One region of the Shewanella sp. SM23 genome, then DNA from elsewhere that is predicted to be linked to it. Evidence: predicted binding sites of a transcription regulator. Region 1 holds the regulator's gene; the other holds the start of a gene.

Region 1 (4,434 bases):
TTGAGCTTCACGCTCAAAGTACCGTAGAGTTTTTTATCGTAGAACTCAGGCGCGGTAATACCATGTAAAGCCCCTAAACGCTGGGCGAGTAAATGGCTCTCAGACTCAAGTTCTGAGCGCTCCATCTTAGGTCTGTTCGCTAACAGATTGAAAATAATAGCGTAGCGTTGCAGAGTCTCGCTCACTGAACTGGCTAACAACAATAATTGGCTTGAGTGCTCAGGCACGACAGCTAAAGTATCTGTCTCAACCACTAAACCTTGCCCAATCAGGAAATCCAGTACTTGCTCAACATAGGCTGGTAAGTCTTTAATTCCCATGAAGAGTTCGGCTTTCAGCAGTGGATAAAAATCGGCAACGATTGAAACCACTTGCTGGCGCAGGATCTGTTCATTGTGGGTTAAACAACTCGCAATTAATGAAGGAACAATAAATAAGTGAATGATATTGTTACGATAGTAAGTCATAGACACAGCCTGACTCGCTTCGATAGACACTATTTCCCCTAAAGGATCGGCACTAACAACAAACTTGTTCAGCTCTAAACCTTGCTGCACTAAATGCTTACCATCACCTTCGGCAACAGATGTATAAGAAGTGTAAGGCACTTTTTTGAGTAGGGTCAGATACAAATCAAGCTGACGCTCCAGCAGACTACGTTCTAAGGCGTTTTGATCTGTCGCCAGTAAAACTAAGCTAGTCAAAGTCACAGAACTCGCGGCTGCGGCATCATTGATACGCGTCATCACCCGATTAGCCAGCACGTTTACCGCTGGCGTTAACCAACTTGGTTTCTGCTCGGGATCATCGGCCAACTCAGCACGCCAGTTTGGCGCACGCTCATTTAAGAAATTTTGCAGGGTAATAGGCTCGCCAAAATTCACATAACCTTGGCCGAAATTACCTAATTTACGAATGGCACCGAACACCTGCCACACAGATTCTTTTTTCTTTTTCTTACCGCTTAACTCTTTATGGTAAGTCGCTACTTCCATCACATGGTCATAGCCTAAATACACTGGCACAAGTGTGACAGGACGTTCAATACCGCGCAGTACGCTGTTCATCGTCATGGCGATCATGCCGGTTTTCGGCGCCAACAGACGGCCAGTACGTGAACGGCCACCTTCGGAGAAGTATTCCACCGAATAACCTTTAGCAAACAGCTGATCTAAATACTCACGAAATACTGCGGTGTACAGCTTGTTACCATTAAAACTACGGCGGATGAAGAAGGCACCACCGCGACGGAACATAGGTCCCGCGGGCCAGAAATTGAGGTTGATGCCAGCAGCAATGTGCGGCGGAACCATGCCTTGATAATACAAAATATACGATAACAGCAGGTAATCCATGTGGCTGCGATGGCAAGGCACATAAACAATCTCGTGGCCATCGTGGTGCAGCTGGCGAACTTGCTCGGCGCCTTTAATGTTGATCCCGCTGTAAAGCTTGTTCCACAGCCAAGTTAAGAAACGCTCGGCAATACGCACTAAACTGTCTGAGTAATCGGCAGCGATTTCATCGAGGTACTCAATAGCCGTCTCGCGCGCTTGGGTCTCAGAAATCTTTTTACTGGCCGCTTCTTCTTGAATCGCCTTGCGCAGCGACTCAGATTTGAGCAACGAATGAAACAGTGCTTGGCGGTTTGGCAGCACAGGCCCTGTCATTACTTTACGTTGACGACGGAAATGCACGCGCGCAACCCGTGCTAACTTATGGGCAATTCCCATGTCGGTGCCATGTTCGTCAGCCATGTAACGCAGGGATACGGCATTCGAGAACTGCACGAAGTTATGTCGACCTAAGAACAGAATCATCAAGCACTTGCGCAACCAAGTCGGGTTTTCCCGCTCAAATACGGCCGCCTTCATAGTGTCGTCTTCTTTCCCTGGCGTGCGACCCCAATACAAACTCACGGGCACCAGTTGAATATCTAATTCAGGACGTTCCTTATGCACGGCTAACAAACGCATAAAGCATTCGAGGAAAGGCTCATTACCAGCACGTTCGCCAAACAGTGGCTTACGTCCTTGAAGACAGACAACCCGAGGCGCAGTCACACCATTAGCCACTAGAGGCTCATAAGGGCTTGGTAAACCTAACTTAGCCGTTATTTCGCTCAAAGCAGCTATGTCACTGAGGGATTCTGTTTTCATCACATAAACAAGGGGTCTGGAAGCATCCAGATTCAGATCGGCAAAGGGATCCTGAGGCACCACAATAGTGTGCACTAAGTGTTTTTGGATCCAACGTAATGATTTCAACCAAAGAGAGTCGTGTTTAGGCATTATTCTTATGCAATTAAGTGCGTTTACTAGCCCGATAGAATACCAGACTATGGGCAATATTCGCTAATTCTCTCCAACATAGCTAAAAAGTGGTTAATACTTGCGCTGCAAATAATACTGTATATACTAACAGTAACTGTATAGAAAAACAGGAAACACCATGAGACCTTTGACGCCACGCCAAGCTGAAATTTTAGAGCTAATTAAACGAAATATTGCCGATACTGGCATGCCACCCACTCGGGCAGAAATCGCAACCCGTTTAGGTTTTAAGAGCGCCAATGCGGCTGAAGAACATCTTAAAGCGTTGGCGAAAAAGGGCTGCATTGAGATCATGCCTGGCACATCTCGGGGCATTCGTCTACCTGCGGAAATCGAAGATTTGACTGAAACAGGTTTACCGCTCATCGGCCAAGTGGCCGCGGGTGAACCTATCCTCGCCCAAGAACATGTTGAACAGTACTACCAAGTCGACCCAAGCATGTTCCATCCCGCCGCCGATTTTTTACTGCGAGTAAAGGGCGACAGCATGAAAAATATCGGCATTCTCGAAGGTGATTTGCTGGCAGTTCATAAAGTAGAACAAGCTAGGAATGGTCAAGTGGTTGTCGCTAGAGTCGATGACGATGTCACTGTTAAACGTTTCGAAAAAAAAGGTAATGTGGTCTATCTACATGCCGAAAATGAAGATTACTCCCCGATTAAAGTGGATTTAGGCTTCCAAAGTTTAACAATTGAAGGACTCGCCGTCGGTGTGATCCGTAATGGAGATTGGCTATGAATAAACTACTTGGCAATGCCCCCCGCCATCCGGGCTTGTGGCTCGATGAAGTCCGTGATGCCGACTATGACTGGCACCATGCGCCTATCGCCTGTATGCCAACTAAGACTCAAGGTCGCCAAGAATTAATTCATCTGAGTGCACAACTCGCTCAGTTAAGCCAACAGGGCCGTTGGTTAGTGCTCATCAACCCTCCAAGTATTGGCTACAAGCAAATGCTCGCCAGCGCAGGTGTGCGTATGGATAGAGTTTTGCTGGTACATGCTAAAGATGAAGTCGAAACCCTGTGGGCGATGGAGAAAGCCCTGACAAGTGGTACGTCCAGTGCAGTCATTACTTGGACTCAATCATTAGATGCGCGGGATAATCGACGCCTACAAATCGTGGCTAAAAGTGCCCGAGCTATGGGCATAGTGCTTGAAGACGTAAACAGTCACTTACATGCCGACGTACGCATTGAGCAAGGCAATCTCTTCGGTCAGCAATCTTTTTTTAGCGCTGTACATTAAATATTCATTTAATTTTTTACCTTGAAAGCCGCCTCACCTATGAATGTGAGGCTTTTTTTTGGCAATTTTTCAGATAATTAGATAAATAAGTGATCTTGATCAATATTTAAACAGCAAGTATGGTTGGTTAAGTCGGTGATGATATATCACCTTCCGTGGTCAATGAATCGAGTATTTATCGAACTCGAAGCGCCACTAAAAATAGAGAACAGATTTATTTCAGCAGTATGTGCCAGCGTGGCTAATTACCAGCAGTAACAATACTTGATTAAAAGTAACAGCCGCCAACGCACGTTGAAGTCAAAAAAGCTTTTTTGGGAACTGAAGAGTTTGCATAGAGTTGAGACTTACTGTGTTGCTCTTCTTTGTAGTTGCTATTCGCAATTGGCAGAGGAGAAGTCTTGTGAAGCAATTGTTGTATTGTTTACTCGTGGTGCTTTTCGCACCACCGTTGACCGCCGCGGACATGCGGTTCAACATGACCCCTGGCGTGACCGAGATCAGTGGCAAGGTTTATCACTTGCACATGACCATCTTGTATATCTGCTGCGCAATAGGCCTAGTGGTCTTTGGCGTCATGATTTACGCCATGATCAACCACAGAAAATCCAAAGGCGCTGTCGCGTCCCACTTTCACGAAAGCACTAAAGTTGAAATCGCTTGGACGATTCTGCCATTTATCATTTTGATCTTAATGGCGATTCCAGCGACAAAAACTTTAATCGCAATGGAAGATCCCAGCAACGCCGATCTCACCGTAAAAGTCACGGGTTCCCAATGGAAATGGCATTACAACTATTTCGATCAAGATATTGATTTTTATAGCATACTGACAACACCCAGAGCACAAATC
Region 2 (4,434 bases), on a different contig from region 1:
GATCACGCTACCTGTCAGTAAACGTTCTGGATTCTTAATGCCTGAGAGGGAAATATCAGCACCTTCAAGCCAAAACACCCCGTCGTTAGTTAACAGTGAACCGTATTGAGGTTCAAACTTAGCCACGGCTGTAACACCATTGGACGTGAGTTGTTTACTTAAAATACTGCCAATGCTCATGCCGCGATAAACGATGCGGGTACCTTTGTCGACACCGTTAGCATCAGCCATGGTTAGGTTTATTTCTATGCCGCCAAGGGCGGTGGTTTCTGAATCATAAAGCGAAAAAACGTCACCGTTTTTAGCTATGTCTGCTTTATCGTCAGAGCTGAAACTCACGCCGCCAGCCAGAATGGACGCCAAACTCTCTGAACTGACTTTAACTCCAGTTAGTGAAGCATCAATTTTGACGCCAGAAACATTCCAAAAGTGAGAATTTTTCTTCACTAATCGCGCGTATTGCTCTTGAATGAAAGCGCTGATAATGACTCTTTGATTGCCATCTAAACGATAGCTGACCACGCTACCCACAGGGATTTGGCGGAAAAATATTGGCGAGCCAACATCGAGCGAACCGAGTTTATCGGAGGTCAATTCGACCATCACACCTTCTGAGCCGATTTGCATCGGCGGCGGTTGGCGTTCTGCTTCAAAAAAGGTCGAGGCATTACCTTTCCCTGGTTGGATGGCAATATAGTTACCCGAAAACAGCGCATCTAAGCCTTCAACACCTGTAATACTTGCTTTAGGTGTGACAAGCCAGAAGAGGGTTTCTTTATTCAAGAATGGCTTAGCGCGGTAGTCCATCATGACCTTGACGTTCACGCCTTTGAGATCTTCATCTATGCCAATGTCTTTAACTTTACCGACAGTCAAACCTTGGTATTTGACTAAGGTTTTACCCACATCAATCCCAGTGGCGCTCGGAAAGTGAATTTGAATTTCAACCCCCGATTCTTTAATGCTCTTAATGCCCAGCCAAGCACCTAATGCCAACGCGACAATAGGAAGCAGCCAAATGGGCGAAAAGAGTTTTTTCTTTACAACTTTCGGCGATTCAATTTGTGTCATCTTGAGGTTCCAATCGATCCCAGAGTAAACGAGTGTCTAAAACTTTTGCGGCTAACTGAGTTAACAGAATAACCAAGGCAAATGCGGTAGCCGCAGGCGCAGGTTTCGCGTCGAGTAATTGTCCCATGTTCACTAATGCCACTGTGATTGAGATGACAAATAAATCGAGCATTGACCAGCGGCCAATCCATTCGATGATGTGAAAACCCACCATCAATTTCTTTTTTGAAATCGGAATGTCAAAGCTGATCGCACACAGATAAATGGATAAGCCGATGATTTTAATCCATGGTACTAAAATACTGGCGGTAAACACTATGATGGCAATAGGCAGCATATCTGAATGCACTAAATGCAAAATGCCTGAAAAAATGGTGTCGTGCCGCACTTGCCCTTGATTGGTCAGCATAGTAATAGGGTAAATGTTGGCTGGCACCAGCAAGATGGCAGCAGTAATCAACAAAGCCCAACTTTTTTGCAGGCTGGAATAGTCCCTGACGTGCAACTCAGTTTCACAGCGCTGACAGTGCGTGAGTTCACTGCTGTTGAGTTGGCGACACACTTTACAGAGACATAGGCCGATATCTTTACCTTGTTGTTTCATATCAGCTATGACCTTCCAATAACGTCCACATATGTTCTAAGTCGTATTCTCTTTGTAGAAACAAGGTCACGAGAAACAGCATAGTGAAGCAAAATGTGCCCATACCAAAATAAATGTCCGAAAAATCAGATAGCTGAAATGATGAAACTAAGAAGCTGATCACATAAATTTCCAGCATAGTGAGCTGCGATAAGACGCCATGAAATTTTAACAACTGCTTCAATGAGTTACGCCAAAAAAGGCTACTCAATCCCCATTTCACAATTAAAATCTGTGTCAATATCGATAACAGTAATAAGCCTGGACCTATCACAGCTGCGGCAAGTACGGCGACACCTACAACCCAATAGCCTTGGTCAAATACTGCAAATGCCCCTTGGAAAACCGTGGTAGTACGAATACTGCCGAAAAAGTGGATCTCGAGTACGGGTAAAAAATTAGCAGGGAAATAAAACACTAATGCCGAAATACATAGGGCTAACATACCATTCACGGAGCAGTATGGCGTGTCATAAAGTGCAGTGCTGCAACGAGGACAGATTGCTCTAACGCCGCTAGGCAAGGCACGTTTGCGGACTGCTAAATCGCAGGAGCGGCATAGGGTTACTGAATTTTCTGCTGCGTTTTCATGCATATAAAAATATATATTAGCCTAATAGGAGTAATAACAGCGAGAACGGTGCAAAGTGTCGTGCTAGTTAGCTGTTCAGCCACGTCTAGCGCTTTATAATCTTGGCAACGAAAGTACGCTAATAATATCAGATTAATCAGAACACTTGCATCACAAGTTCAATCTATGTCACTCTAGTTACTGTATATAAAAACAGTGCGAGGGCAGTCATGGCAGTAATAACGCAGTTTGTCGTGGTCAGAGAAGGGGTTGAAAAGATGACATTCACATCTAAGAAGGAGGCTGATGCCTACGATAAGATGCTCGATATCGCCGATAACCTTATCCCCTTCATTCAAAAAGCTGATTTGGGTATAGATGAAAGTGTGGGCGAAAAGCTCGCATTCTATTTTGCTAACAATAAAGATGAGCTGACGAACTTGCTTAAAGGCGCCGTTCAGGTTAATAGTACGCCAACGAATCCGCCTGCAGCGAAAAAAGCGGCTAAAAAGACCGAAGCAGCAGAATAAAATTGTTAGGAAATGTAATGAAATCGAAATTTTATGAGTCACTTAACCGTCAAGCCTTGGCCTTGTTGGAAGGGGAAGATGACCTTGTTGCGGCGATGGCGAATTTTTCAGCCTTGCTCAATGATAATTTAACTGAGCTGAACTGGGTGGGATTCTACGTCATGCGTGGTGAACAACTGGTTCTTGGTCCGTTTCAAGGTAAAGTGGCTTGTACACGCATTCCGTTAGGAAAAGGTGTGTGTGGTACAGCAGCATTCACTAATCAAACTCAGCGAGTGGCCGATGTCCATCAATTTGATGGTCATATTGCCTGTGATTCTGCCAGTAATTCTGAAATCGTTGTGCCAGTTCGTGCGCAAGGTAACGTGGTTGCCGTGCTCGATATTGACAGTCCTATCTTCGATCGTTTCGATGAAGAAGACCAAAAGGGGCTGGAATTACTGGTTAAAAGTTTTGAAAACTGCCTATTTGATTAATTTGCGTACAATAACGCATAATTCATAGTCGCAATCGGTGGCGTGCGCCTTATAATATGCGCCTGCACGCATTAAGCTGGTTTGATTGGCATGCAATGAATAAGCTTAGTGTTTTGAGCTGACAAAATTTGTTAAGGTATATTTTTTAACTTTAGTAAACGCGGCTAGGATGCTAATTTGTACGTTGACTCAATATTGAGTTTAACGAAGATAAACGACATGTAAGAAGCTGATATATATCACCTCGAATCGATGTCCCTTTTTGACTGTGGAAGTAATGATGGAATCAACAGAAAAGTTGACCGACACCAATGCAATTTTGGCGTATTTGTATGAAACATTTCCTTTGTGCTTTATTGCTGAAGGTGAAACTAAGCCATTAAAAATCGGATTGTTTCAAGATTTGGCTGAAAGGTTGGCTGATGATTCTAAAGTCAGTAAAACTCAGCTCAGAGTTGCCTTGAGACGTTACACCAGCAGCTGGCGCTATTTAAAGTGCGTTAAAGCGGGCGCACAACGCGTAAACCTGGATGGCGAACCTTGCGGCGAGTTAGAGCAAGAGCACATTGATCATGCTCAAGCCATGTTGAAAGAGAGTCAGGATAAGGCCAAAGCGAAACGTGCAGCACTTGCACCTAAGCCTGCGGCGAAGAAAGCACCTAAAAAGGTGGCCGTTCCTCAGCGTCCTAAAACTGAGCGTCCTGCTAAGCCTGCACCAAAAGCTGCAGCGCCAGTCGTCAATTATGTTCAAGCACAATTGACTGATTTAACGAAAAAACAACGCGTCAATGTTAAATTAGGTATGACACCCGTAGCCGGTGTGATTACTGACATTAACAAGGAAGATATTCATGTTCAGCTTGATAGTGGCCTAACGATTAAAGTTAGAGCAGAACATATCCTGCTGTAATCATTTATTAAAACGGAGTAACTTGTTGATGCGAAAACTCACTTTGGCTACCTTGATCGCCACTGTTTTTGTCGGATTCTCGGCTTGGGCCGTACCACCCACGATTCAAATCAGCGAGTTACCCACTCTCAAGCAGGAAGCGCAACATAAGGTTGCGAGCAAAAGGGTAACGGACTTATACACTCGTTCGCACTATCATAGATTCAATCTCGATGACGCCTTTTCTGCGCAAA

The links. Region 1 encodes LexA, which represses DNA repair genes until DNA is damaged. Its sites were predicted from a motif close to TACTGTATNNNNATACAGTA; they were not measured.
Region 2: the regulator LexA is predicted to act here: its motif matches at 2,485-2,504, upstream of L5L98_RS03660 (YebG family protein).

What each region holds. Positions count from the first base shown of each region.
Region 1 is NZ_JAKKRM010000009.1:174,970-179,403, reverse strand. Features, by position in the region: gene plsB (glycerol-3-phosphate 1-O-acyltransferase PlsB) at 1-2,291, opposite strand, end outside; gene lexA (transcriptional repressor LexA) at 2,452-3,072, shown strand; gene L5L98_RS13195 (cell division inhibitor SulA) at 3,069-3,581, shown strand; gene coxB (cytochrome c oxidase subunit II) at 3,985-4,434, shown strand, end outside.
Region 2 is NZ_JAKKRM010000002.1:112,781-117,214, forward strand. Features, by position in the region: gene L5L98_RS03645 (PqiB family protein) at 1-1,071, opposite strand, end outside; gene L5L98_RS03650 (paraquat-inducible protein A) at 1,058-1,675, opposite strand; gene L5L98_RS03655 (paraquat-inducible protein A) at 1,677-2,309, opposite strand; gene L5L98_RS03660 (YebG family protein) at 2,516-2,815, shown strand; gene L5L98_RS03665 (GAF domain-containing protein) at 2,833-3,291, shown strand; gene proQ (RNA chaperone ProQ) at 3,572-4,201, shown strand; gene prc (carboxy terminal-processing peptidase) at 4,230-4,434, shown strand, end outside.